2 linked regions of the Acidaminococcus fermentans DSM 20731 genome follow. The protein of the gene in region 2 interacts with the protein of the main gene of each other region in a pairwise test. Links are inferred from orthologs where the notes say so. Each region holds a gene or a part of one and is shown on either strand. Other genes may lie near its edges.

Region 1 (14,572 bases), 790 kb from region 2 along the record:
AAAATCACAGAGTCCTCAGAGAACTTTGGTCACAAAAGGGCGGTTTTTGGGCATAAAAAACGGGGTGTTGCATGAGCAACACCCCTGTCAACCGTCAGCTGACAAAAAAGGAGATGTCACACAAGATGTGCAACATCTCCTTTTTTTAAAACTTATACGATACCCCCACATTCACTTCGTGGGTCTTGGCGTCGATATCGCCTTTGAAATCTTTGTACTTGCTGTCGTTGTAGGATACGTTGGCTTCCCAGTTGTCGGTGAAGGCGTAGCCTACGCCCAGTTCGTACTGGGTGATGTTGTTGCCGGTACCGAACTTGGCCCAGCCGGTGGTCTTGTCGGTAATGGGCAGACGGCCCATGGCCCCCACCTGATACCCGCTGTTGTTGTCATGATAGCCGTGCTGTTTCAGACGGTTCCGTACATACCCGCCGTACCCGTACAGATACGGGTTGAACTGATACACCAGGCTGACCTGATGGGACTGGGCAGAGGCATCATGGTCCCCTTCGTGGGCCGCATACCGGTAATCCAGGCCCAGGTTGTCGGCGATCCCTACGGTGCCGCCCACCCGGTACCGGCTGTCACCGCCAAAGTCCGTGGTCTTCCCGTCCTGTTTCCATTTGAGAGTGTTGCCCACCGTGACGTTGGCATCGATTTTTGCAGCGCCAGGAGCAATCTTGGCCAGGGGAGAAGCACAGGCCACGGTCAAAGGCAGCAGGCTCAGCACTGCAGTGGCCATCATCATTTTTTTCATGGGAAATCCCTCCTTCAATGGATTCAAACATTCATCATTCTTTCATTATACACTTTTTCATCAATTTTCGCAAAATTTCACCGCCGGACTCCGCCCAGTTTCACGGCTGCAGCCGCAACCGCCAGAGCCGCCAGGGTGGGCAGCAGCCAGCTCATCCCCAGGGAAAACAGGGGCAGCTGGTGGTAACACCCCAACAGAGCCTGGACGGCACCGGTTTCCTGGAGCCCTTTGGGCAGGACGCTGAGGGCATCCCCGAAGGCCGCCACCCCTGCCAGCAGCATGGGCCACCGGTACAGCCGCCGGTCCTTCCCCAGCAGGGCGGAGGCGAAGGATGCCAGGATCAGGGTAATGGCCATGGGATACAGGAACATCAGGATGGGTACTGCCAGCACGATGATCTGGGTAAGCCCCACATTCCCGATCAGGAAGGAAATCCCGGCAAAGAGCACACAGTAGGCTTTATAGCTCAGGCTCCCGGGGAACAGATCACAAAAGGTGTTGGCACAGGCGGTGATGAGACCGATGGCCGTCTTCAGGCAGGCAAAGGTCACGATGGCCGCCAGCAGCATGCCCCCCACCGGTCCGAAATAGGCATGGGCAATCTGGGCCAGGGCAATGCCCCCGTTGGCGGAGATGGCCAGCGCTCCCAGGCTGGAGGTCCCCAGCCAGGTGATCAGAGTGTAGATCAGGGCCATCAGGAACACCACGATGATCCCCACCTTCAGCAGGTCCACGGAAATGGTCCGGGCATCCGATACCCCCAGTTCCTTCAGGGTATTGATCACCACCACGGAAAAGGCCAGCATGGCCAGCACATCCATGGTGTTGTATCCTTCCTTGAACCCGGTGAGGAAGGCATGGTCCACATAGGGTCCCTGGGGCACCCCGGCGGCAATGGATCCCATGGGACGGGCCAGGGCCACCGCCACCAGGATGGCCAGGAAAGCCAGGAATACCGGGTTCAGGAATTTCCCGATGTAAACGATCAGTTTGGAAGGTTTCAGGGAAAACAGCAGGGCCACCGCCATGAACAGGAAGGTGAATCCGGCCAGCACCAGGGTCTGGTTCCCGCTGACAAAGGGAACGATCCCGATCTGGTAGGAAACAGTGGCGGTCCGGGGCAGGGCAAAGGCCGGCCCGATGGTGAGATACAGCAGCACCGTAAAGATCCGGGCAAAGGCCGGATGCACATTCCCGGCCAGTTCTTCCAGACTGCCGCTGCCGGAAAGCCCAAAAGCGATCAGGGCCAGGAAGGGCATGAACACCCCGGTGGAAATGAAGCCCAGGTTGGCCCCCCAGAAATGGGACCCGGCCAGCTGGCCCATGTGCACCGGGAAGATCAGGTTTCCGGCCCCGAACAGCATGCCGAACAGCATGGAGCCCACAAAAAGATATTCTGCAGAAGTCAGTTTGTGATTCATGGCATCCTCCTTATTTGGCCGTCAGGCCGCCGTCCACGGAAACGATGGCTCCGGTCATGAAGCCATTGAGCGGAGACAGGACGGCACAGATCATGTGGGCCACTTCTTCCGGTTTCCCGATCCGTCCCATAGGATAGACGGAAGCCATGGACTCCCGGGAATAGCCCCCTTCCGCCAGCTGTTTTTCCACCAGAGGCGTATCCACATCCCCGGGGCACAGGCAGTTCACCCGGACCCAGGGGGCCAGGTCCAGAGCCAGGGACCGGGTAAAAGCCACCACAGCCCCTTTGGAAGCCGCATACAGACAGCAGCCGTAATTCCCTTCCAGGGCGGCATCAGAGGCGATGTTCACAATGGAAGGGCCATCCTGGGCAAAGAGATCCAGCAGGGCCTGGGTGAGGAAAATGGTCCCCTTCACATTCACATCCATCAGCTGCTGATACTCCTCTTCCGTCACATCCTGAAAGGGCTTTTCCTGATAGATCCCGGCGCTGTTCACCAGGAAATCCAGTTCCTGATGATGCTGCTGGAGGCAGGCGGCGATTTTCCGGCAGCCTTCCACGGTGCTCACATTTCCCTGGAGATACAGGGCTTTCCCCGGCAGTCCCTCAAGACTTTCCAGGGCCTTCTTCCCCCGTTCCGGATCCCGACCCACCAGCCAGACGGTGGCTCCATCCTGGACCAGCATCCGGGCAGCGGCCAGGCCGATGCCGGAAGTCCCTCCGCTGATCACACCCCTTTTGTTCTCCATTCCATATCCGATCATATCTTCTTCTCCTTTGCATACTGGGGTCAGCACAATAAAAAAGGAGATACCGTTTCCACGATATCCCCTCTTTGCTAAGCTGGTTGTTCCTTGCAGATATCTGTATATCTTACAGTTTCACAACGTTGGCAGCCTGTTCGCCACGGTTGCCTTCGACAACGTCGAATTCTACAGCCTGGCCTTCTTCCAGAGTCTTGAAGCCTTCACCCTGGATTGCGGAGAAATGAACGAATACATCGCCGCCATCTTCCCGTTCGATGAAACCATAACCCTTTTCAGCATTAAACCATTTAACTTTGCCAGTCATCTTTACTTGGCCTCCTAAAAAATATTGCGAAAAACGATCCAACTATATGTGATACCTGCGTGAGTTCAACATTCAGTAAGTCCGTTGTTTCTGTTCTCCATTCTAGCATAACCCCTGGACTTTTACAAGCAAAAGAATTGGGCCTATACAGAAAACTCAGGGTATTTTCAAAGATTTTTGAGAAAATTGACGGACCAGCTCTTCTTTTTGTTTTTTTGCCAACTGTTTCAGGGCATATTCCCGGCGAAGAGCCGTTTTCCGGTCCGGCAGTTCCTCAAAATAAGCCAGGTCCACCGCCTTGAAGGCCCGGGTGTATTTGGCCCCGGACCCGCTGCGGTGCATGGCCAGCCGGTGGGCCAGGTCGTTGGTCCAGCCGGTGTACAGGGCGCCGTTGGCACAGCGCACCATATAGACGTAGGCGGTCATTCCTTTACGACTTCCACCTTTTCCATCACCACATCCTGGAGAGGCCGGTCGGCGAAATCCGTGGGCGTGGAACCGATCTTGTGGACCACGTCCATCCCTTCCACGATTTTCCCGAAGATGGCATGGTGGCCGTCCAGCCAGGGAGTAGGCACCAGAGTGATGAAGAACTGGCTGCCCCCGGTGTTGGGACCGGCGTTGGCCATGGACAGGATCCCTTCCCCGCTGTGGGCCAGACCGGGACCGAATTCATCATCGATGGTGTAGCCGGGGCCGCCCATGCCGGTACCGGTAGGGTCCCCGCCCTGGATCATGAAATCATCGATGACCCGGTGGAAGATCACCCCGTCATAGAACCCCTTCTCCACCAGTTCCAGAAAGTTCCCGGCAGTTTTGGGAGCCTTGTCTTCAAACAGTTCAGCTGTAAAATCTCCCAGGTTGGTATGGAAATGCACTTTTTTATTCATGTTGTTCACCTCGTTGTTGTGTGGGCTGCCCTTTAGCAGCCCCTGGAAATCGTTCCTGCAGGGGCGGCAGGCCCGGCCGCCCGTCAAATCACCGTTTGTCCGTACGGTTTGCGGGCCGCCCGGCGTGCGGCCCCTACGGTTTACAGGGTTCAAAATCAATTGGCAAAATTGATTTCCACCAGCCGTTGACCATTGACAGCTGACCGCTGACAGGAGGTGCTCCGCACCTCCTTAAAATTCCCGAATCACCAGATCCGACAGATCCATCTCCACCCGTCCCTTGCCGGGGACGGAAGCCAGGGCCACCAGATGTCCCTGGGTATCAATGTAGAAATTGTCCTTCTGAAACCGGGCCCCTTCTCCCAGGTCCGCCAGCCGTTCCCGGATGGCTTCCTGCCGGTTCTGCCCCAGGAAGTACTCCAGAGGAAGCCGGCTGCCGGTAACCAGATCGAACACCAGCCCATAATGGAGATCCGTGATCCGGGCCGTCAGCAGGGAGGGATCAGCCCCTCCCTGGAGCGGGGACACATAGGCATAGTGCTTCAGCCGGGTCCAGCTGGCCAGGCTGTTCACTTCCGTCACCGGATAACTCCGGTACAGGATGGGATCCCCCTGGAACACCAGGCTCAGGATCTGCCGGCGGTTGTAGGTCACCCTGCACTGGAGCCCGCTTTCCACCGGGCCGGTAATATGCCGATACACGGACAGGTAATTGCCCAGTTCCTGGTTGATCCGGTCCTGGACCTGGGACGTGACCCCTCCCGTCACCTGGGGAAAGATGGTTCGGTAGCCTTCATTGGTGATCTGGAGGGGCTCCCGTTTGTCCCGGGGGCTGGCTCCTTTTTTGGCCGGCACGGTGTACCAGCCGGTAACCCCGTCCCGGGTGGCCACTTTGGCCCACTCCAGCCCGTTGATTTCCCGCTTCCCGAAGATCATTCCCTGGGCGCCCGCAGGAGCCGGCCGCAGGATGGTTTCCGGTTTTTCCTCCGGAAGGCTCCGGAGATAGCCACCGCTGAACAGCACCCGTTCCATTTTGTGTTCCCGGGTGACAAATTCCACCCGGGCGCCCTGCACTCCTTCCCCCGGTGCCAGGGCTTTGGTTTCTGAAGGAGCCGCTGTCTCCGCCGCCTGTCCGGTTTCCGCCGGCTGGCTCCGGACGCAGCCCCCGGCCAGCATTCCCATCACCGCCAGTGCCAGCAGGAACCGTCCGGTCTTTTTTCCGGTCATACCGGATTCTCCCGCAGCCAGAAGGCTGCAGAAAGCAGTGCCTTTTGCCCTTCTCCGGCAGCCTTGTTGATCTGCCAGGGATAACCGGCCGCATCTCCGGCAGCAAAGACCCCCGGTACGGAAGTGGCCAGGTTCCCGTCCACCCGGATAAAAGGCCCGTCCAGCCGGAGTCCGGGCAGGAGCCGGTCCAGGGGATCTGTTTCCCGGAGCAGGAAAAGACCGTCCAGTGGTTCCGTCCCGGCCGTGGTTTCCAGGGCTTCGGCTTTTCCTTCTCCCAGGATCTTTCGGGGTTTCCCGGCCATCACCGTCACATTGGCCGGTTTTTCTTCCGACAGGGAAAAATCCGCCCAGAGCTTCACTTCTGCCGCCAGCCCGGCCAGGAACTCCACTTCTTCCCAGGCGGAAGGCAGATTGGTCACCACCCCGATGGTCTTTCCCCGGTACAGAAACCCGTCACAGGTGGCACAGTAGCTGACCCCTTTTCCCAGAAGGGCCGTTTCCCCTTCCAGGGGTTTCCCATGAGCGGCTCCCGGACACAGGATCACACTCCGGGCCTCATACACATCCCCCGGTGTGGCCAGGAAAAAGCTTTTCTCCCGGGGCATGATGCTCAGTACTTTATGGGGGACCACCGTGGTCCCGGCGGCCTTCATATGAGCGGTAAAGGCATCCATCAGTTCCACTCCGGACCGGTCCGGCAGCCCCAGATAATTTTTCACCAGATGGCTTTTCCGCAGAGCCAGGCCAAAATCTCCGGTATCCAGCAGCAAAGTGCCCAGAGACCGGTTGGCCGCCGTCACCGCCGCACTGCAGCCGGCAGGCCCGCCCCCTACAATGGCAATATCATACAGCATAGGATTCTCCTTTTTTCTCGGGAGCGGTTATTTGAACTCCGCCACTTTCTCCAGGGGCAGTTTGGGTACATAATAATCCCGGGCCTCATCCACATAGTAGGCCAGTTTTCCCTCTTCTCCAGGAACCAGGGTGCTTTGGTGGGAGGGATAGCCCAGAGCCAGTACCGTCACCACTTCCCGTTCTTCCGGAATATCCAGCAGGGCCGCGATTTTCGGCCGGTCCACCGCTGCCAGGATGGCGCTGCCCACCCCCTGCTGCCAGGCGGTGATGGCCATGGCATCCAGGGCAATGCCCACATCGATGCTGGAAATGGTGGGGTTGGCGTCCTTGGGCCGGGACACCACCACAAAGGCCACTGGCTGTTCCCCTTCCTTCGGGGTGCCGATTTCTTTAGGCAGGGCTGCCGCCCACCGGAGCAGGGGCTGCATGGCTTTTACATTTGCCGGGCTTTCCACCACCGTAAACCGCAGGCACTGGCCGTTCCGGCCGCAGCTCCGTTTCCGTGCAACGTCCGCCAGGGTCCGCAGCAGCTCCGGTTCCACCGGCTTTTGTTCAAAACGCCGGTAGGTCCGGCAGGTATCATACAAAGAAGCCAATTCCATTTCACTCACTCCTTCTTATTCCACTTCCGCCACATAACCGTTTTCCCCGTCCGCCCGGAGGACCAGCACATGGGGTGCCTGTTCCAGGAACAGCACCGCCTCCTGCTGGCGGATCTGGAGAGGACTGTTGAACACGGCCGTGGGCACAAAGCCGTTCACCGGCAGCTGGCGGATGACCCCCAGGGAATCTTCCCCGATGACGGTCACTTCATTCAGATGGGTCTTGCCGGTGCCCCGGTGGCCGTAGCTGAGCACCAGGATATCCTGTTTCCCCGGGCGGAAATCCAGTTTGTACAGGGCGTAGTCCACCCCTTTCTGGAGGGTGCACAGTCCCACTCCGTCCCCCACCTGCCAGCCCAGGACCAGGACCTTCTCTCCGCCGTCAGTACCGGTAAGGCTGGCACTGATCTTCTGGGGAACCCCTTTCTGGAATTCCACCGTCAGTGGGGGCTGCAGCTGGCCGTTGGCACTGAGATTGTACCGGGGGGCAAAATACTGGGCCGCTTCCCCGGCCGCCGGACCGCCCAATCCCAGCATCACCGTCAGCAGCGCAATCTCCCAGGTATTTTTCATACATCCACCTCCCGCAGCCATAGACAAAATGTTTTTTCTGTATCCTTTTTATTATACCCTACCGGGTGGAAAGAAGACAATTGTCTTTTCGTTTACTTCTCCAGAGCCTCCCGGAAGGCTTCCACCCCTTCCCGGATCTTCTCCTCGGGAATCCCGGCAAAGGACAGCAGGAATTCCGGGGACCGTCCCGGCTCCGTACCCCGGACCGGGATGACCCGGACCCCCTGGGCCAGGGCTTTCCGGGCCAGTTCTTCCGCCGTTCCCGGCAGATCCAGGGCGATGTGGAGATGGAGCCCGGACCCGTAGCTCAGCAGCCGGACCTTGCTCCCGAACCGGCTGGTCAGTTCTTCCTTCAGCCGCCGGCTCTTGGTCCGGTACAGGCTCCGGAGCTTCCGGATGTGCCGGGTGAGATGACCTTCTTCGATATACGCCGCCAGAGCCAGCTGCTCCACCGTGGAGGAAGTCTGGTTGTACCGGTCCGCAATGGCCTCATAGGCCGGCAGCAGTTTCTCCGGCAGCACCAGATAGCTGATCCGCAGGGACGGCAGCATGGTCCGGGAAAAAGACCCCAGATAGATGATCTGTTCCCGGTTTCCAAAACTGTGGAGAGCCGGGGTGGGCCGGTGGAGATACCGGAATTCCCCGTTGTAGTCGTCTTCCAGCAAATACACCCGTTCCAGCTGGGTAGCCACGATCAGGTTGTTCCGTTCTTTTTCCGTCAGGGCCCGCCCCTTGTAGGGATTGGCCGGGGAAATCATCAACAGGCCGGGCCAGTCTCCCTTGGGATCCGCCGGATCAAAAAGCCGGGTCTTCCACCCCATCAGATGGAAAATCTGTTCCGCCTGGGGAAACCCTGGTGCTTCCAGGCCCGCCACCTTCTGATCCAGGGGCAGCAGGGGCAGCAGGATCAGCAGCAGGGTCTGGAGACCGGCCCCCACCAGGATCTGTTCCGGACGGCACACCACCCCCCGGGAGGCATAACTGTACCGGGCCAGGACCCGGCGCAGTTCCGGTTCCCCCTGGGGATCCCCGTACCCGGCGATGGACGCCGGATTCCGCAGCACCTGGTTCAGACAGCGCCGCCAGAGCACCGTGTCAAAGGTGGAAGTATCGATGTAGTTGTTGGAAAAATTCCAGCGGACTTCCGGCCGGCGGAGTTCTTCCCCGGCTTCCTGTCCCTCCGATGCTTCCCGGGGCTGATAGACGGCCACCCGGTAACCCCGGTTGGGCAGGTTTTCCACATACCCCTGGTCGATGAGGATCTGGTAAGCGTTTTCCGCCGTGGTCCGGCTCAGTTTCAGGTCCCGGGTCAGTTTGCGGATGGAGGGCAGGAAATCCTGGGAAACCAGATGCTGCTGGCGGATTTCCTGCCGGAAATAATCAGCCAGCTGCCGGTAAAGAGGCTCTTTTCCCGGCTGTGCCCGGAAATTAAAGGTAGTCAGCACGGAACTGTGCTCCTTTCATCAGTATTTTTTAACAAAAATTACAGTCACGGATATTGTAGCATAAAAAGGGGCTGTGAAAAAATGAGGAATCATTTTTTCACAGCCCCTTCTTTCACGCCTGCTTCGCCATGATTTCCTTGGCTTTCATCAGGCGCACCGTACTGGCTCTTTCGTTTTCGCTGAGCTTCATGGTGATGTACTTGATGCTTTCCTGCATTTCCGGGATCATCACGTATTCCAGGGCGTTCACCCGCCGGCGGGTCTTTTCGATTTCATCCGCCAGCATGTTGCAGGTCTTTTCCACTTCCGCCAGTTCCAAAAGATCCGGCAGGCAGGTGGTCAGTTCCGTCACCGCCGTGTCCAGTTCCCCGGTGGTAAAGGCGAAGGAATAGGGCACCTGGGCCGCATCATCCGCCGTAGCCCCCGTATAGGTCAGGGTGGGCACGTCCACGCTCATCACATTCTTGCTCCCCACTTCGAACTCGGCACTCCGGGCCGGGTACAGCAGGGCTTCGTTCATGGTCAGGAACCCCATATGGGCCCGGGCCACCACGAAATGGTGGGACACGTTCTGAAGGGCTTTTTCCATCTTCAGCCGCAGCTCGTGGTTCCGGCGAATGTAGATCATGAACTGCCGGACCATTTCGTCCCGTTTGTCTTTCAGCAGTTTATGCCCCCGGACGGCGGTGGCCAGCCGGCGTTTCAGCCGGGTCAGCTCCATCCGGGTCGGATTCACGTTGGTCGCCATGGGTTATTCCCCCTTGCTGCCGTCCGCCGGTTTGTAGTATTTGTCCAGGTATTCATCCCGGATCCGTTTCAGCTCGCTGCGGGGCAGGATTCCCAGCAGCTTCCAGCCCAGATCCAGGGTCTCTTCGATGGACCGGTTGGTCCGGTACCCCTGGGAGACGTATTCCTTTTCAAAGGCATCGGCGAATTGGGCATACAGCTTATCCACCTTGCTGAGGGCGGAATCCCCCAGGATGGTGGCCAGTTCCTTGGCCTGTTTCCCCCGGGAATAGGCGGCGAACAGCTGGTTCATGGTATCCGCATGGTCTTCCCGGGTCTTGCCCTTGCCCACCCCTTTATCCTTCAGACGGGACAGGGAAGGCAGCACGTCGATGGGCGGCGTCAGCCCTTTCCGGTACAGTTCCCTGGACAGGATGATCTGGCCTTCGGTGATGTACCCGGTCAGGTCAGGGATGGGGTGGGTCTTGTCGTCTTCCGGCATGGACAGGATGGGGATCATGGTAATGGAGCCCTTCTTGCCCCGGATCCGGCCGGCCCGTTCGTACATGGTAGCCAGGTCCGTATACAGATACCCAGGGTAGCCCCGGCGCCCCGGGACTTCCTTCCGGGCAGCGGACACTTCCCGGAGGGCATCGGCATAGTTGGTGATGTCGGTGATGATGACCAGCACGTGCATATCCAGTTCAAAGGCCAGATATTCCGCCGCGGTAATGGCCATACGGGGGGTTGCGATCCGTTCTACCGCCGGGTCGTTGGCCAGGTTGATGAACATCACCGCACGGCTCAGGGCCCCGGTCCGGTTGAAGTCCTGCATGAAGAAGTTGGCTTCTTCGAAGGTGATCCCTACGGCAGCGAACACCACGGCGAACTTTTCGTCGGTGCCCCGTACCCGGGCCTGCCGGGCGATCTGGGCAGCCAGCTGGGCATGGGGCAGACCGGAACCGGAGAACACCGGCAGTTTCTGCCCCCGGACCAGGGTGTTCAGGCCATCGATGGCACTGACCCCGGTCTGGATGAATTCGGAAGGATATTCCCGGGCCGCCGGGTTCATGGGTTCCCCATTGATGTCCTTGTATTCTTCCGGGATGATGGCCGGCCCCCCGTCAATGGGGCTGCCCATGCCGTCGAACACCCGGCCCAGCATGGCGGGAGACACCCCCAGCTGGATCCCGTGGCCCAGGAACCGGGCCTTGGCTGTAGCCGGCTGCAGCCCCTGGGAATCTTCGAACAGCTGGACCAGGGCCTTGTCCCCGTCCACGGTAAGCACCTTGCCCTTCCGGAGTTCCCCGTTGGCCTGGTGGATTTCCACCAGTTCGTCATAGGTTGCGCCTTTCACCTGATCCACCAGCATCAGAGGGCCCACCACTTCACGGATGGTCTTGTAATCCTTACGCATTTTCTTCACCCTCTTCCGTCAGTTCTGCAAAGGCCTGCTCCAGATCCCGGTTCAGCTGGCCGAATTTTTCCTTCCGTTCTTTTTCCGGAATGTACTTGGCACGGCCGATCTGTTCCCGGATGGGCATATCGATCAGTTTGTCCAGTTTCACATGCTTGGTCATGGCATCCAGGGCTTTCTCGTACCAGGTGATGATCAGTTTCAGCATGTCATACTGTTTTTCCAGAGAAGTGTAGGTATCCACTTCGTGGAAGGAGTTCTGGTGCAGGAAGTCTTCCCGGATGGACCGGGCACATTCCATGGTGATCCGGTCCTTGAAGCCCAGGGCATCGATCCCCACCAGACGGACGATTTCGTTCAGGTTGGATTCTTCCTGGAGGATCTCCATGGCGGTCCCCACCAGTTTGGACCAGTCGGGAGCCACTTTGGCATCATAATAAGCCCGCAGCCGGTCGGAATACAGGGAATAGCTCTGGAGCCAGTCGATGGCCGGGAAATGCCGGGCATAGGCCAGGGCCGAAGACAGGCACCAGAACACCTTCACGATCCGCAGGGTGGCCTGGGATACGGGTTCGGAAATATCCCCGCCGGGAGGGGATACGGCCCCGATGGCGGAAACCGCCCCTACCCGGTCCTCCTGGCCCAGACATTCCACTTCCCCGGCCCGTTCGTAGTATTCCGCCAGACGGGAGGACAGGTACGCCGGGTACCCTTCTTCACCGGGCATTTCTTCCAGACGGGAGGACATTTCCCGGAGGGCTTCCGCCCAGCGGGAGGTGGAGTCGGCCATGATGGCCACTTTGTAGCCCATGTCCCGATAGTATTCAGCAATGGTGATACCGGTGTAAATGGACGCTTCCCGGGCGGCCACCGGCATGTCGGAGGTATTGGCGATCAGCACCGTCCGCTTCATCAGCGGCAGGCCGGTACGGGGATCGTTCAGAGCCGGGAATTCGTTCAGTACGTCGGTCATTTCGTTCCCACGTTCCCCACAGCCCACATAGACGATGATGTCCGCATCCGCCCACTTGGCCAGCTGATGCTGGATGACCGTCTTGCCGCTGCCGAAAGGACCGGGCACGGCGGCCACGCCCCCTTTGGCAATGGGGAACAGGGTATCGATGACCCGCTGCCCGGTGACCATGGGTTCTTCCGGAGGCAGCTTGGTCTTGTAGGGCCGGGCCACACGGACCGGCCACTGCTGCAGCATGGGATATTCCTGCACATTCCCTTTGCTGTCCTTCAGTTTGTACACCGGGTCCAGGATGGTGGCTTCCCCTTCATAGACCCATTCCACGGTGCCGCTTTTGCCGGGAGGCACCATGATCTTGTGGAGCACCGCCGGGGTTTCCTGGACCGTACCGATCACATCACCGCCGGAGACCTGATCCCCCGGTTTGGCCACCGGCACGAACTGCCATTTCTTTTCCCGGTTCAGTTTGGGCACTTCCACCCCCCGGCTGATCCGGTCCCCGGCCAGTTCATAGATTTTTTCCAGCGGGCGCTGGATCCCGTCGAAGATGCTTTCGATCAGCCCGGGAGCCAGTTCCACACTCATGGGAGACCCGGTGGATTCCACCGGTTCCCCCGGCCCCAGGCCGGCCGTTTCTTCGTAAACCTGGATAGAAGCCTTATCATCACGAAGCTCGATGACTTCACCGATCAGGCGCTTGTCACTGACGCGGACCATATCATGGAGCTGCACGTCTTTCATGCCTTCGGCGACAATCAGCGGGCCGGATACTTTCACGATCTTTCCACTCACGATTGTTCCCTACCCTTCCTTGAATAGAATATCGGCGCCTACTGCTTTTTCCACATTTTCCCGGACACGCTTCATGCCCAGTCCCAGGGATTTGTTCCCGGCGGGGATGGGAATGATAGCGGGAAAGGTAGCGGTAGCATATTCTGCGATCACCGCCTGGGCCTTCTGGGCGGCGGTTTCCGTAATATAGATCACGGCATAGCCCCCATCGGCCAGACGGTGGATCCTGCGCTCTATCTGTTCCTGTTCTTCCTCGTAGAACACATCGAATCCTACGGCTTTGAAGATCATCACGGAGCTGGGATCGCCGATCACTGCAATTTTCTTTTTATCCATCTTGCTGCCTCCCATGCTTCCTGTGATCAGGCATAGACACTGGGCAGCTGGGGTTCAAAGCCGCCCTGGATGGCTCCGAAGATCATCCGCAGGGCTTCCGCTTCCGTTTCCCGGGCTTCCAGGTATCCCACGATGGGCCCCAGAGAATGGGTATCCCATCTGGCCCGGCGGAGGATCAGGCTCAGCCCCTCTTCCATCCGGCGGGCAATGACCCCCAGCTCATTGGTCTGTGCAAATTCATTGATGGCCTGGACCAGTTCCGCCCCATGGCTTCCCTGGTTCAGACGGGCCCCCAGCTGTTCCGGAGGCACATCCAGGCTTTCTTCGAACACCGTCCGGGGGATCTCTCCGCAGTCCACCAGGACCAGCCGCAGCTGGGACAGTTCCCAGTGGAGATTCTGGGCCCGGATCAGGCTGATGGTATTCAGGTAATCCGCCCACAGAGAAAAATACTTCCGGATGAAGCCGTCTTCCTTTTTCCGGTCCAGCACCGCCTTTGCCTGACGGAACATGGCTCCGTCCAGCAGGGCGCTGAGCCGGAAAGGATCCGCTTCCCGGGCCAGCTCCCCTTCGATTTCGTTCAGGGTCTGGCAGTAGATGGGCGGCAGGTCTTCATAATATTTGGTCTGGACCATGTCCTTCAGGAGGTTCAGGTCGAAATTGCCTCCCTCCCGGAGGATGGCGTCCGCCTGGGTTCCCAGCAGCCGTGCCTTCAGCAGGCATTTCAGGTTGTGGGTATCCACCGGCAGCAGGAACAGACCGGTCAGTTCCGGATCCGGCGTCAGTTCCTGGATCCGTTTCCGGGTCAGCTGCATCTGGGCCCGGATGATCAGGTCGATTTCTCCCTGGGCCAGTTCCTGTTCCGTGGCCGTATTTTCCCCGTACCCGGTCTCCAGCAGCAGCTTCATGGCCGCCTTTGTGCTGTCGGCTTCCGCAATCCGCCGCAGCTGGGCTGCGGTGAGCAGATGGGTGGACAGGACGCTGATCCGGCCCAGAGCATATTCATAACTGGGCTGGGCCATTTTACTTCACCTCCGCGCCAAACAGGAGCTCTGCCACGCGGTATTCCTCCCCGGTCCGTACGTCTTCCAGCAGGGTGGCGAAGGAACCGTCATAATCACAGGTATCCCCTTCGATCAGCACCCCATCGGCGAAATCCGCCTCTTTGTCCGACAGGGCCAGTGCCCCTTCCCGGCCCTGGGCCTTCAGCTCACCGTTGAGCCGGGCCAGGAATCCGTTTTCATACCGGGGCCGGTCCTTGGCCGGTACCACCAGGGTTTCACGGCCGGTAAGATCCGATTCCAGGATGATCCGCCCGATCAGATTTTCCCACTGTTCCTGGGGCAGGGCTTCCAGCTGTCCGGCAGCCTGATCAAAAGCTTCCTGGAGCACTTTCCGCTTGCTGGCCAGGTTCTCTTTCCGGCTCTGCAGTTCCGCGATCAGCTGCAGACGGCCGGCCGCTTCTTTGGCATCCACCTGGGATTTGGC
Region 2 (14,611 bases):
GTTCATCGTGAGTCGTTCATCCGGCCAGAGACTAGAAGACTGGGCCCCGAAGCGGCCCACTGATCCTCACCGGCGAGGCCCCGGTCTTCCCGTCCCTCTGTCTTTGGTCCACTCCGCAGCCGGCCAGGAGAACAAGCAAAAAGGCCAGGACCAGCAGGGCGGCCAAGCTCCAATATTTTCTCATGGCAGGCCTCCTTTTTTCTTTCTATTGTACCATACAGGGGAAGCCCGACGACCCGCCATTGTGTTCCGTCCCGTAGGGGGCGCAGGCCCGGCGCCCTGCTGCGAGACATTGCCGACCACTGCTGCCGGGATGTCCTTTTTGCTTCTCCCCAGGCCAACCGGCTCACCCGGCAGATCCTGGACCAGTTCCAGGTCAGGCCGGATTTTCCCTGGGAACATTCTGCCCGTTACCAGTCCTACGGAATTTTCCGCCATGCTTCCAACCGGAAATGGTTCGCCCTCATCATGAATGTGAAGCGTACGGTCCTCCACAAGGATGGCACCCCTGACCTGCTCGACGTGATGAATCTGAAGATCCGGCCCCAGGAGGCGGAACAGCTCCACCACATTCCCGGCATCTATCCTGCCTATCACATGAACCACCGGCTGTGGATTTCTGTGGTGCTGGATAATTCTTTGGCGGACGAAGCCATCCTGGCTCTCATAAAGGCCAGCTATCTTCTTACGGAATGAACCGCCAACTGTTATAGCCCGGACCTTGCAGCTCCCTCCGCCCCTTCAAACCAGCTCCGGGCCGCTTCTTCCTTCAGCCGGGTTCCGATCAGGGTCACCCGGGCCTCTGCCTGGGGGGGAAAACCAGTAATCAGCCACCGGTCCTGGACCAGATCGAACCGGACCCATTCGTTCCCGCAGGGCAGATACCCTTTGGCCCGGGGAATCCGGCCGAAACAGCTTTTGGTCACCAGGTCCAGGAACCGCATCAGGTACAGGGGATGGGGCACGGCCACCCGGGTCAGGGTCACAGTGGTCAGGGCCTCTTCTCCGTGATGATGGTCATGGTCATGATGGTGGTGTTCCTGGCAGGGTTCATGATCCTCTTGCGCCAGGACTAGTCCTCCCCGCTTTTCCAGCAGGCTCCGGAACCAGTCTGCGGACCGTTTTTTGTAATCCCCGGTGATGATCTCCGCCTCCGGAGCCAGTTCCTGGAGTTCCTGGCGGTAAACCGCCGTCTCTTCCGGGGACAGCTGTTCCGATTTGGACAGAACCAGTACGGATCCATGACGGATCTGGTCCAGGCGCAGCTCACTGAAATCATCCTTTTCCCGGAAAAATGTCCCGGCATCCACCAGGGTCAGGGGCGGCAGCAGTTCCAGGGCGTCGTACTGCAGCCCCTCGATGGCCCCCATCAGGGCACTGAGCCGGGCTGCTCCCGTAGGCTCCACAATGAGCACTTCCGGATCCAGGGCGGAGAGGATGGTCATCAGGTTGGTGAGAAAATCCGCCTTGCCGGTGCAGCACACGCAGTTTTCCGTCATTTCGTACACATTCAGGCTCCGGTCCCCATCCCGCAGGACCTTGGCATCCAGGTCCGTTTCCCCGATTTCATTTTCAAAAATGGCAAAATCCACCTGGGGAAGCGTATCCGTCAGATGACGGATGAAGGTGGTTTTTCCGGCTCCCAGGAAGCCGGAGACAATGAGTATTTTCATGGCAATCCTCCCTGCAGGAAAAAGAAGGGGGCTGCTGCCCATCAAGCAGCGCCCCCCTGTTCCATTTTTACCAGATGACCACCGGTTTGATCAGATCGGCAGGTTTGTCCCGCATCATGAACAGTGCTTCTTCCACATGTTCCTTCCCCTGGAAGATATGGGTGACTTCCTTGTGGAGATCCAGACGCCCGCTGGTGGCCAGGCTGGAAAGTTTTTCCATGCGCAGCCGGCCCCCCGGCATAAGCCCTCCGGCAATGGTCTTGTTGGCCATCCCGGCGCCCCATTCCACCCGGGGGATCTTCACATAATCCCCGGAACCCAGGTAATTCACGTTGCCGATCCGTCCCCCGGGTTTCAGACATTTGATGGCTTCGCTGAAGGTATCCACCGTGCCCCCGGCAATGCACACCCGGTCCACCCCGGCGCCGCCGGTCATATCCAGCACCTGCTGGAAGATGGGGCCTTCCTTGTAGCTGATGAATTCATCGGCTCCGTATTCCCTGGCCACCTGACGGCACACCGGCCGGGTCCCCACGGCAATGATCCGGCTGGCTCCCCGTAGGGCACAGGCCCGGACGGACATCAGGCCCACAGGACCGATGCCGATGACCAGCACCGTATCTCCGAACTGGACATCCGCCAGTTCCACCGCATGGAAGCCGGTGGGAACCATGTCGGACATAATGCAGGCATCCACCGGGTCCATCCCCTCCGGCAGATGGGCCAGGTTCCCATCCGCATCGTTCACATGGAAGAAATCCGCAAACACCCCGTCTTTATAGTTGGAGAACTTCCAGCCGCCCAGCATCCCGCCGGAATGCTGCTGCCATCCGGCCTGGGCCGCTTCGGAACTCCAGTCCGGAGTAATGGCGGGCACCAGCACCCGGTCACCGGGTTTGAAATCCTTCACCAGGCTGCCCACTTCCACCACTTCAGCGCAGCATTCGTGGCCCAGGATCATATTGTGCCGGTCCCCGATGGCCCCGGCCCACAGGGTATGGACGTCGGACGAACAGATGGCTACAGCAATGGGACGGCAGATGGCATCCAGGGGGCCGCATACCGGCCGCTCCTTTTCGATCCATCCCGATTCCCCGATTTTCAGCATGGCATATCCTCTCATTGAAGCACCTCCTGATTGTTTCAGATTTCTGACAATTAAACATTTTTAACATTTTCTGATTCTATTATCACAAATTTTCTTCATTTCGTCAAGGAGGCCCGGGGAACATTGACTCTTATCCCCCTTTTCCCTACAATAAAAGTATCTGTTGTATAAAGGAGCCTTACCTATGAAACCCCGCACACAAACCCTGGACTTTTTCTTTACCCACGGAGATCTGCCCCCGGCAGATGGTCTCCTTTGGCGTGAGACGTGAGACGCCTGGCGCGAGACGGAAAAGCGCTCCCGCCGTCCCGCTCTTCCTTCTTCACTTTTCCTTCTTCACCTGTGCTACCACGCCCCGTCCGGTGACCAGCACTACCTTGGCATGGGCTTTTTTGCCGATTTTGTCATAGATCCGTCCTGCACTGCAGGTGTCCCCCAGCACGGTGTGGGGGCTGTTGGCCACATAGCCCACTTTGCCGATGCCCGGCAGTTCCACCCGGATGGCTTCCTTATCATATTCGTTGTCCGGTTCCTTCCTCAGCACCAGTTCCATTTTCCGCCAGAATACCTCGTAGCCCATATAATGGTTGCAGCCGGTAATGGTAATGAAGATCTTTTTCATGATTGTCCCACCTTTCTTTTTCTTACTTCCATTATAGAAGAGTTGGTGGGTAAAAAGGGGGACAGAATATACGAAAAAGGACTTCCCTTTCAGGAAGTCCTTTCAAATTCACTGGCAGGAGTACTAGGATTCGAACCCAGATCGACGGTTTTGGAGACCGTTGCTCTACCATTGAACTATACTCCTATGGAGCGGAAAACGAGATTCGAACTCGCGACCCCCACCTTGGCAAGGTGATGCTCTACCACTGAGCTACTTCCGCATTGGCGACCCAGGACGGACTCGAACCGACGATCTCCGCCGTGACAGGGCGGCATTCTAACCAACTGAACTACTGGGCCGTTGTCGCTTTGCTTTCCAGCGCCGCTGACTTGTTTAGTATACGATAGATAGGGATTTTTGTCAACAGTTTTTTTGAAAAAAGTGGTCAACGGTCAGCTGACCGTTGACCGAGGGTGTGTTTTTTTCACACCCCTTTTTACTCTCTCAATTCCCCTTCGAACCGTTCCTGGACTTTCTTCACCACCTGGTTGATGATGTCGTTGATTTCCTTGTCCTGGAGGGTCCGGGTAATATCCTGGAAGGTCAGGCTGAAGGCCACGCTCTTGCACCCGGCTTTCACCTGCTTGCCGCTGTACACGTCGAACAGCCGCACATCCTTCAGCAGCGGGCCGGCCTGGGTGCGGATTTCCGCCATCAGGTCAACGGCGCTGACGGTCTGGGGCACCACCACGGCAATATCCCGGCTGGTGCTGGGGAACTGGGGAATATGGGTGAACTGGGGAATCCGTTCCGCCCCCTCCACGAAGCTGCTCAGATCCAGTTCCAGCACGAAGGTTTCCCCGCTGAGGCCGAACCGGTCCTGCACCTGGGGATGGAGGGCCCCCATGAAGCCCACGGCCTTCCCGTCATGGAGCACGGTGCAGCTCTTGCCGGGATGGAGGAACTTCTCTTCCGGTTTGGCGTAAGTCACGCCGCTGGCCTGGAGCACTTCCAGCACCAGTTCCAGGTCCCCTTTCAGGTCGAAGAAGTCCACCGCGTCCTTGCTTTCGGTCCAGTTCAGTTCATTCCGTTTGCCGGACAGCACCACACACAGACGGGTCTTTTCCGCAGGCTGTTCTGTCAGGGGCAGAGCCTTGGGCAGGAACACCCGGCCCACTTCGAACAGGGCCACCCGGTCGTTCTGCCGGGCCAGGTTGTAGGCGGCGGTATTCAGCAGGCTGGGCACCAGGGTGGTGCGCATGGTGCGGAAATCGTCGCTGATGGGGTTGATGATCTGGATGGCCTGCCGGCGGCTGTCGTCGGCACCCAGTCCCAGTTTGTCAAAGTCCCCGGCGTTGATGAAGGTGTAGGTCATCACTTCGTCCAGACCCGCATCCGCCAGGCAGTTCCGTACCTTGTCCTTCACGTCCTCGATGGGAGCCTGGCCGCCCCGGGCCATATCCAGCTGGGGCAGGGTGGACGGGATCTTGTCGTAGCCGTACATCCGGGCCACTTCTTCAGACAGGTCCGCATCGCAGGTGCAGTCGTTCCGCCAGGTGGGCACGGTGACCAGCCAGCTTCCGTCGGCCTGGGGTTCCACATCGAACCGGAGCCCTTCCAGGATGGAGCGCATCTCTGCATCGGTGATTTCTTCCGTGCCGATCCGCCGGCGCAGGGCTTCCGGCAGGGCCTTGATCTTCACCGGTTCCTGGGGTACCGGGTAGTCTTCCACCACACCGGCCACGGCCTTGCAGGCGCCCATTTCTTCCAGCAGGTGCACAGCCCGGTTCAGGGCATCGTGGTCCCGGATGGTGTCCACCCCCCGTTCGAACCGCTGGGAAGCTTCACTGCGCAGGCCCAGGTCCTTGGAGGTGTGCCGGATGCTGGGGCCGTAGAAGGTGGCGGATTCCAGCATCACGTTCACGGTCTTGCCGGTGACTTCCGTAGCCAGGCCGCCCATGACGCCCCCCAGACCAATGGCTTTTTCCGGGTCGGCGATGACGATCATGTTGGGATTCAGGTCCCGTTTCTGGCCGTCCAGGGTCACCAGGGTCTCCCCTTCCTGGGCCCGGCGGACGATCCAGGTGTGGTCCGCCACCGTGTCATAGTCGTAGGCATGCATGGGCTGGCCCAGTTCCATCATCACATAGTTGGTCACGTCCACCACATTGTTGATGGGACGGATGTTCACGGCTCGGAGCAGTTTCTGCATCCATTCAGGAGATTCCGTCACCTGGATATCCTTCACCATCCGCATGGCGAACCGGGTGCACAGGTCTTTGCACTGGATTTCCACCTTGGCGCAGTCGGCTGCGCTGCCGGCCGCTTCGTCCCGGGTGGCCAGTTTGGGCAGACGCAGGCTTTGTCCCAGCACCGCGGCAGTTTCCCGGGCCAGGCCCAGCATGTTGAAGCAGTCGCTGCGGTTGGCGGTCAGGTCGATATCCAGCACCACATCATCCAGCCCCAGCAGTTCCTTCACGTCCACCCCGATGGGAGTGTTTTCCGGCAGGATGAAGATCCCGTCCCGCTGTTCCGGCAGCAGCAGTTTGGCATCGATGCCCAGTTCCCCGGCGCTGCACAGCATGCCGTTGGAATCCAGGCCCCGCATCTTGGCGGCCTTCAGGGTCATGCCGCCGGGCAGATGGGAGCCCACCACGGCCACCGGTACCATATCCCCCTGATGCACGTTCTGGGCCCCGGTGAGGATCTGGACCAGTTCCCCCTGCCCCAGGTCCATCTGGCAGATCCACAGATGGTCAGAATTGGGATGCCGTTCGATCTGGGCCACCTTCCCGGTGATGACCCCTTCCAGGCCTTCGCCCAGATGGATTACCTGTTCCACTTCCAGGCCCACCCGGGTCAGTTTGTCCGCCAGCACTTCCGGCGTTACGGGAATATCCACATATTGTTTCAACCAATTAATAGAAGCTAACATTGTCCTTTGCCTCCCACTCAGAATTGACGGATGAACCGCAGGTCATTTTCGAAGAACAGACGGAGATCGTCGATGCCGTACCGCAGCATGGCAATCCGTTCCACGCCCATCCCGAAGGCAAAGCCCTTCATTTTGTCCGGATCGTAGCCGCTCATCCGCAGCACGTTGGGATGCACCATCCCGGCCCCCAGGATTTCCAGCCAGCCGGAGTTCTTGCACACCCGGCAGCCCTTGCCCCCGCACATGACGCAGCTGATATCCACTTCGCAGGAGGGTTCCGTGAAGGGGAAGAAGCTGGGCCGCAGCCGGATCTTCACGCTGTCCCCGAACATCTCCTTGCAGAACAGTTCCAGGGTCCCTTTCAGGTCCGCCAGGGAAATATCCTTGTCCACCACCAGGCCTTCCACCTGATGGAACATGGGAGAATGGGTGGCATCGTAGTCGTTCCGGTACACGGTGCCCGGGCAGATCATCCGGATGGGGGTGTTGGGTTCCCGGCTCTGCATGGTACGGGCCTGTACCCCGGAAGTCTGGGTCCGGAGCAGGATGTCATCGGTGATGTAGAAGGTATCCTGCATATCCCGGGCCGGATGGTCCTTGGGCAGGTTCAGGGCTTCAAAGTTGAAATAGTCCGTTTCGATTTCCGGGCCTTCCACCACTTCGAACCCCATGCGCATGAACACTTTCTTGATGTCCCGCAGGGTCTGGGTCACCGGATGGAGATGGCCCAGGGCCGGTTTCCGTCCCGGCAGGGTGAAATCCAGGGTTTCACTGGCCAGTTTTTCTTCCATCTGATGGGCTTCCAGCAGCTTCATCTGTTCGTTGATCCGCTGTTCCATCTTGGCCCGGACTTCGTTGACCATTTTGCCGATCTTCGGCCGTTCTTCCGCCGCCACGTCTCCCAGGCTCCGGAGAATGGAGGTCAGGGCCCCCTTCTTGCCCAGGTACTGGACCCGGATGTTCTTCAGATCTTCCACACTTTTGACTTGACTGAGATCCTTCTGGATCTTCTCCCGCAGTTCCTGCAGTTTATCGCTCATGTTCACGCCTCCTAAAAAAATAGAACCTCCGTCCCCACAAGGGGCGAAGGTTCGCGGTACCACCCTATTTTTTCACTCATCTGGCCGATAACGGGGCCGGCGCCGGACCTACTCCGTTCAGTCCGGTTGCTCCCAGGTGAACTTCCCCGTTTCTTTCCGTATGGGGCTCCCACCTGCTCCCCACTCTCTGTGACCTCCGGAAATGAGTACTCTCCTGTTCATGGCAAGGTATGGAATTGAATGGAACTATTATAGCACAGTTGAAGGAAGGGGGCAAGGGCTGTATAATAGAATACAAACTGCAATGAATCGGAGGAAGAATCATGGAAGAACTGGAATCCATCCTGAAATCCATCCGGGAGAACCTGACCGGGAACTCCCAGAAAGACATCAAATATCTGCAGGGCTGCATGGAGCTGTACCGGGACCATCCCCTGCACCGGGAAATCATCCGGGCCTGCACCCAGCTGCTGTACAAGCTGATGCCGGAAGAGAGCCGGCAACATTTTGCGGATATGTTCAGCCACGCCTTTGAAAAATTCCGGGCCGATCTGGCGGAAGCCCAGAAACTCACCGGCGCCGGGGATTATGACAAGGCACGGGCCATCCTCACCCCCCATATCCGGGAGGCGGAGCATTCCGCCCTGTTCCAGCCGGATTCGGAAGTGGAATTCCGTTCCTTTGCGGAGCCTATGGAAATGGTGCTGTACCAGCAGTTTTACCAGCCCAGAAAGGCCGTCCAGCAGGCTCCTTTCCCCTTCCATCTGCTCTACCTGCTGCTGGGCGAACTGGAACTGGCCCAGGGCCAGACCAAAGCGGCCCGGAAAGCCCTGGAAAAGGGACTCCGCTGGGATCCCACCAGTGCCCCGGTGCGGTTCTGCTATCTGTCTGTGCTCCGGGAAGAAAAGGACTGGGACGGTTTCGGACGGGTGAACCGGGATGCCTTCCGGCAGGCTTTCCGCCCTGCCGACCTGGCCCGGTGCTACCGGAACGAAGGGGAACGGCTGCTCCACAAGGGCAACTGGCAGGGTGCCCGGTACGCCTTCCTGCTGAGCCTGAACTACGGGGAGGAAGGGGCCGTAAAGGGCCAGCTGGAAACCATCGCCCAGAAGCTGGGAGATGAACTGGCGCCGGCCACCCGGGAAGAACTCACCGCCTTCACCCAGAAGGAAGACATCCCCCTGGGCCCCAATCCGGAAGTGCTCCGGCTGGCCGCCGGCGGAGCCCAGGCCTGCCACAAGGCGGGCAGAGAACAGGAAGCGGACTATTACCTGGATGTGATCCGTCCCTTCCTGTCGGAAAAGGATATGGAAGAACTGAAGAAGAAGTTGGGATATTGAAAAAAAGGGGCTGTGAAAAAATGATTTCTCATTTTTTCACAGCCCCTTTGCCGGTCACTGGTCACTGGCCGTTGACAACCAATCACCCCATCCTCACGATCCTCTGCCCTGCCATCATCCGGGAGAACCGGTGGGAGATGCTGAGCACCGTGCGGCCCCGGGCGGCCCGTTCCAGGGCTTCCAGCACCCGGGCTTCCGTCTGGCTGTCCAGGTTGGCGGTGATTTCGTCCAGAAGGAGCAGCCGGGGTTCCCTGGCCACCGCCCGGGCAATGTTCAGCAGCTGGAGTTCTCCCTGGGAGAACAGTTCGTCCCCCATGGGGGTTTCCTTCCCCTGGGGCATCCGGTCCACGGTTTCCTTCAGTCCCACCAGGGCCAGGGCCCGGTCCACCTGTTCCGGAGTCACCGAACCGTCCCCCAGGGTCACCTGGTCCGCCACCGTTCCGGGAACAATGGAAAACTCCTGTTCCACACAGCCGTACAGACTGCGTTTCTCCCCTTCCGGGATGGTCCCGGCCCGGTGTCCCAAAAGAGCCACATTTCCCTGCCAGGGACTGTACATCCCCAGCAGCAGCTTGAACAGGGTGCTTTTCCCGCAGCCGCTGGGCCCCATGAGGATGGCCTGTTCCCCGGGTTCCAGGCTGCAGGAAAAGTCCCGGAGGATGGGCCGGGCCGGATCGTACCCGAAAGTCACATGGGAAAAAGCCACCGCCTTTTGCCGCAGTTCTTCCGGCAGGGGACTGGCGGAAACCGGTTCCCGTTCCGGTTCATCCAGGAATTCCCCGATGTGCTGGATCCCGGCCATGGCGCTCTGGATGCTCTGGATTTCCATGCCGATGCTTTCCAGGGGACCGAAGATCTTCCCCACATAAGCGATCACCGCCACGGCAGACCCAACGGAAAGACCGAACAGATCCGCCCAGGCAGGCCCCTGGGAGGCTCCCACCATGATCACCGCCACCACTGCCGCCTGGGTCACCAGGATGATGGGAGAATAGATCCCGTCGAACACATTGGCCCGGTTGATGGCCCGGAAGCTGTCGGTGATCAGGGAATCGTACCGGTCTTCCATATACGGTTCCTTCCCCAGGGTGTGGATGGTCCGGATGTTTCGGATGGTCTCCGGCACATGGCTGTTCACCCGTCCGATGGCCCGCCGGTTTTCCCGCTGGGCCGCCAGGGTCCCCCGCTGGAAATGCCGGGTGAGCATAAACAGCAGGGGCAGCACCAGGCACAGGATGGCGAACAGGCCCCGGCTCCGGCTCCACAGGATCCCCAAAATCCCCAGCAGTTTGCAGGCGTCCGCCAGCATCCCCACGATTCCGTCAGAATACAGAGCATCGATGGTGTCCCCGTCGTTGACGAACACTGAAGCGGTCTGACCGCTGGGATGGCCGGTAAAGTACCGGGCCGGCAGCCGGTCCAGCTTGGCGCACAGGGTGGACCGGAGCCCGTGGGTCACCTTCTGGCCGAACAGGGTGATGGCCCCGTTCTGGGCTGTTTCACAGCAGTCCGACAGGACGATGAGCCCGATGTAGAGAGCCCACAGCTGCCAGGGGATCCCTCGGCCTTCCGTCAGGCTGTCCACCGCTTTTTCCAGTACCAGGGGCGGCAGCAGGGAGGTGGTCACCGAAAGGACCACCAGGACGGCCACCAGGGCCCAGGTCCGGGGATGGGCCTGGAGGGTGCCTTTGACACTTTTCCATACAGGATTCTCATTGTTCATCCAGATCCACTCCTTCCTGCTGGAGCTGCACCAGTCGGGCATAGCCGGGCTCTTCCTGCAGCAGCTGGTCATGGGTACCGAACTTTCCCCGGCCCTTTTCCAGGAACAATACCCCGGTAAATTCCGGAAAATGGGTGAGCCGATGGGAAATCAGCAGGATCACCCGGTCCGGAAAGGTCTTTCTCATGGCATCCAGGATCTTCGTCTCCCCCTTCCGGTCCACCGCCGCAAAGGGATCGTCCAGCACCAGGATGGACCGGGCATGGGCCAGGGTCCGGGCCAGGGCAATCCGGGCCTGCTGACCCCCGGAAAGCCGGGTGCCGCCGCTGCCCACCGGGGTATCCGCTCCCTGGGGCATGGCGGCCACTTCCCCTGCCAGGTTGGTCATGGCCAGGAATTTTTCCACCTCCACCGGGTCTCCCATCCGGATGTTTTCTCCGATGGAGGTGGTCAGCAGTTCCGGATCGTGGCCCAGATAGGAAATCAGGCTCCGGCGCTGCAGCCCGTCCAGGGCGGAAAAATCCCGTCCATTGCACCGGATGGAGCCGGTCCAGGGCACCTCATCCAGGAACACCTTCCCCAAAAGGCTCTTCCCGCAGGCCACCGGGCCCGTAATGCCGATGATATCCCCGGGACGGGCGGTAAAGGAAATCCCTTCCAGGCCATTCTCCTGGCCCGGATAATGGCAGGACAGATCCCGGATTTCCAGGGTCACCGGTTCCACCGGACCCAGGAGCTGTTCCTCCTGTTCCGGTGCCGCCTGCCGGAGCAGGGGTTTGATCCGCTGCCAGGAAACCTGGGCCTTCTGGACCGCATTGAACAACTTGGCCGCATGGCTGGTCTTCACCGCCAGTTTGGTGAAGCAGGCCAGGAAGGTGGTGAAGCTGGCGATGTTCCACACTTCCCAGCCGGTGCCCTGGACGTTTTTCGCCCCGAACCAGAAGATCATCCCGGTGCCGGCCATGGCAATGGCGTCATACAAAGGCCCCAGGGCCCCTTCGAAGATATTGGCCCGGGCACTGGCCTTTTCGTAGGCGGTGAGCTGGGTTTCGTAAGCGGCATCCCGACGGCTTTCCTGGCCGTAGATCCGGTAGGTCAGGGCGTGGCTCACCCGGTCCAGGGTCAGGGTGTTCAGCCGGGCTTCCGTGGCCTTGTAAACCCCATTGGCCCGGGCCACCTGTTTCTTCAGCCGGTTGGCGATCCAGTAGGCCGCCGGAGTGAACAGACAGGCCAGCAGGGTCAGCCGCCAGTCATAGGCCAGCAGCAGGGACAGGTACACCACCATCACCACCCCGGTATCGAACACCTCCGTGGTGAATTTCCGCATCCCTTCCGCACAGGCGTCCACGTCCCCCATGGCCTTGGTCATCAGGTTCCCCAGGTTTTCCTGCTGGAGGGCATGGGCGTCCAGCCGCACCAGGCTGTGGTAGAGGGTATGGCGCATGGTCCGGCTCACCCGGTTGGCAAAGAGCCGCACACTGTACCGCTTCCCCGCCCGGGCCAGCTGGACCAGGAAGATCACTCCCACATAGAGCGCCGCCAGACGGGCCATGTCCCCGGCAGTGGCTTCCCCCTGGTAAATGTCGTAGAGGCACTGGGCCAGCTGGCCTTCGAAATAGGGCCCGGCTCCCATGCCCAGGTTGTAGAGGATGCCGGTGACCGTTACCACCAGCAGCACGGCCTTTTCCTGTCCGAAATAGGAAGGGATCCGGTCCGGCCGCCCCACCTCCCGGATTCTGCCTTCAAACATAAAAAACCGCCCCCCGTGCTGTATTGTCTATCCATAGTATACAGTACAGGAGAGCGAAAAAAGTTAAACTTTTTGAAAATAGAGGGAGAAAGAAGGCAGACCGACGAACCTGCAGGTCCATCGTTCATCGTTCATCGTTGGTCGTTAAGGAAATCAATTTTGCAAATTGATTTTGAAATAAAAAAGAAAGACCGTAGGGGCGCAGGCCCGGCGCCCCGCACAACACATGGTCAACGGCTGATTTGGCGGGCGGCCGGGCCTGCCGCCCCTACAGAAACGATTTATATAACGGTTTCCGTTGTTCAAAGCCAGCTTTGCTGGCTTCCTTCGCCATCCGGGTCAGTCGCATCCCCAGGTCACAGGACTTTTTCAGGTCCTGGGGAAAGACTTCCTCCCTCTGCCGCTTCTTGTCCGCTCCATCAAAAAGGTTCTGCCGGTAACGGGAATAATCATTGTATTGATAGGTATTGCAGCAGTACTGGACTTCGTTGTATCCATAAACCAGGTCCATGGTTTTCCCCCAGGTTCCCAACAGCTCCGGATAATGGAATTTTTCCATATCCTCTTCTTTGCAGTTCATGGCATAGATCAACTTCCCAAATCTTTTTGAGACCCGGCTGGATGCTGTCCCGGACTGTGGACTTTGGGAGAATCTTTCGTCCGTTGTATTGCCAACATACTTGTTTTCCCTGCCATGCTATATTGATTCCAGAAAGACGAAAGAGCCAACCAAAACACCTATGGTGACTGCAGATAACAGAACAAACGAAAGGGGCAAACGGATATGAAAAATATGGAATGGAAAGAGAAAGTTGGCGGCTTCAAAAAAATCGATGTGCGGGGCATTGCGGGCAATTTCCTGGAAGGGCTGAAAAACCAGGCGGCGAAGCTTCCTGTGGGAGAAGGGCTGGAAGTGATCCAATCCTTTGAACCCATTCCCCTCTATGAAGTGATGGAAATGCTGGGCTACGTGCATGATACGGAGAAAAAAGCGGATCACGAATACCACGCGTATTTCTACCGGGCCCAGGCAAAAGGAAACGGAGACGACGCACCGGAACGGCCGGCGGTGATCACCAATTACCCGCTGATCGATGAAAAGCTGGGAGAACTGGCGGTGGAATTCTGGGATATGACCTGGAAAAGCGAAAAACGGTATCTGGCGTACAACATCCGGCTCCTGCTTTCCCTGGCCAATGCGGTGGGTGCCGGACGGATGCGGCAGGCCATGCGGGAATTGCTGAAAGCCTATGCCAATGGCCTGGATTCCAGAGCCCTGGACGATGTGTTCGAACAACTGGCCTGGAACATGGGCATCGGCTTCTTCAGTTCTGAAATCGCCCCGTCCCCCCTGTTCCATGCCTACAAGCTGATCAAGCAGATGGAAAAGCAGGGAAAAGACAGAGCCGAAATCAACCGGATGCTGAAGGAACGTTTCTCAGACAACAAAGGGATGTGCAAATAAAAACGGGGGGTGTGAAAAATTCACACTCCCCGTTATTCCACAAACGCCTGATAGATCTTCTCCGACAATCCGGCCATGGTTTCGTAAGGGGTATAGTTCCGGGTGAAGATCACCAGCACATAGGAGCCTTTGGGGGTATAGACGATGCCCCCGTCGTGGCGCACATCGCTGACTTCTCCGGTTTTGTGAGCCACCACCGTTCCCTGGGGCAGGTCTCCGGGGATGCTGTCGTTGTCGGTCTGCCGTTTGTAAATCTCCAGCATTTCCCGGTCCTGGGCCGGTCCCACACAGTTTCCCCGGTACAGCCGCTTGAACAGCAGGGCCACATCCCGGGTACTGGTCATGTTTTCCCGTCCTTCCTCCATGGCTTTCGTATCCATCATCTTCCGGCGCAGGACGCTGTGGCTGTACCCGTGGCTCTGCAGGTACGAATTGATCCGGTCCATGCCCAGCCGGTCGATGAGCAGGTTGGCGGCGGTATTGTCGCTTTCAGTGATCATCAGGTCCAGGGCTTCCTGGAGGGGGACTTTCGTGCCATAAGGCCGTCCCTGGAGGACCCCTGCCCCGCCCACCACATTTTCCGGGGTGAGGGTGAAGGTTTCCTTCCGGCTCAGGCTGCCGTTCCGGAGATCCTCATAGGCCCTGGCCAGGATGAAGACCTTGATCATGCTGGCAGAAGGCAGGGTGCTGCTGCCCCGATAGAGGCTCTGATTGGTGCCCAGATCCGTGAAATAAACCTGGGCGGGCCCGGCCCCCTGGATGATCTTCCCGATTTTCTGCATCCGGGGGCTCAGGGCGGCTCTGGCAGATGGGGCAGCCGGAGCAGTAGCCCACGCCGTCCGGGGCAGCACCCCTCCGGGCAGCAGCAGAAGGCCTGCCAGCAGCAGGCCAATTCCCTTGTTCCATGGTTTCAAAAGAACTTCACTCCTTCTCCGGCAAGCTGTTCCTTCAGCCCCGCCATAAAACGGGGTCC

The links.
Region 1: the proteins of pheS (region 2) and brnQ interact in binary tests that used the Escherichia coli proteins (3 or more experiments, as listed by UniProt). The link is inferred for Acidaminococcus fermentans DSM 20731 from one-to-one orthologs.

Annotation. Positions count from the first base shown.
Region 1 is NC_013740.1:215,053-229,624, reverse strand. The notes cover bases 4-2,890. They hold brnQ (branched-chain amino acid transport system II carrier protein), read right to left. Parts: upstream 2,176-2,890; coding sequence 832-2,175; downstream 4-831. Other genes in these bases: ACFER_RS01040 (SDR family NAD(P)-dependent oxidoreductase), read right to left, coding at 2,186-2,890; ACFER_RS01050 (porin family protein), read right to left, coding at 146-754. Also shown: more of ACFER_RS01040, read right to left, coding at 2,891-2,941; ACFER_RS01035 (cold shock domain-containing protein), read right to left, coding at 3,051-3,248; ACFER_RS01030 (GIY-YIG nuclease family protein), read right to left, coding at 3,405-3,674; ACFER_RS01025 (peptidylprolyl isomerase), read right to left, coding at 3,671-4,138; ACFER_RS01020 (hypothetical protein), read right to left, coding at 4,370-5,365; ACFER_RS01015 (NAD(P)/FAD-dependent oxidoreductase), read right to left, coding at 5,362-6,219; ACFER_RS01010 (nitroreductase family protein), read right to left, coding at 6,247-6,822; ACFER_RS01005 (hypothetical protein), read right to left, coding at 6,838-7,395; MocR-like pyridoxine biosynthesis transcription factor PdxR, read right to left, coding at 7,488-8,840; ACFER_RS00995 (V-type ATP synthase subunit D), read right to left, coding at 8,953-9,588; ACFER_RS00990 (V-type ATP synthase subunit B), read right to left, coding at 9,592-10,983; ACFER_RS00985 (V-type ATP synthase subunit A), read right to left, coding at 10,976-12,751; ACFER_RS00980 (V-type ATP synthase subunit F), read right to left, coding at 12,758-13,084; ACFER_RS00975 (V-type ATPase subunit), read right to left, coding at 13,111-14,106; ACFER_RS00970 (V-type ATP synthase subunit E), read right to left, coding at 14,108-14,572. UniProt on the Escherichia coli protein: Liv-II branched chain amino acid transport system, which transports leucine, valine and isoleucine. Also acts as a low-affinity threonine transporter.
Region 2 is NC_013740.1:1,011,916-1,026,526, reverse strand. What follows is about bases 5,350-8,275. They hold pheS (phenylalanine--tRNA ligase subunit alpha), read right to left. Parts: upstream 7,361-8,275; coding sequence 6,338-7,360; downstream 5,350-6,337. Other genes in these bases: ACFER_RS04625 (hypothetical protein), read left to right, coding at 7,684-8,275; pheT (phenylalanine--tRNA ligase subunit beta), read right to left, coding at 5,350-6,320. Outside these bases: ACFER_RS11935 (MmcQ/YjbR family DNA-binding protein), read left to right, coding at 175-696; ACFER_RS04665 (GTP-binding protein), read right to left, coding at 708-1,673; ACFER_RS04660 (NAD(P)-dependent alcohol dehydrogenase), read right to left, coding at 1,741-2,796; ACFER_RS04655 (HIRAN domain-containing protein), read right to left, coding at 3,104-3,403; more of pheT, read right to left, coding at 3,882-5,349; more of ACFER_RS04625, read left to right, coding at 8,276-8,700; ACFER_RS04620 (ABC transporter ATP-binding protein), read right to left, coding at 8,783-10,423; ACFER_RS04615 (ABC transporter ATP-binding protein), read right to left, coding at 10,413-12,173; ACFER_RS04610 (hypothetical protein), read right to left, coding at 12,442-12,753; ACFER_RS04605 (DUF2249 domain-containing protein), read left to right, coding at 12,958-13,638; ACFER_RS04600 (serine hydrolase), read right to left, coding at 13,671-14,552; ACFER_RS04595 (N-acetylmuramoyl-L-alanine amidase), read right to left, coding at 14,549-14,611.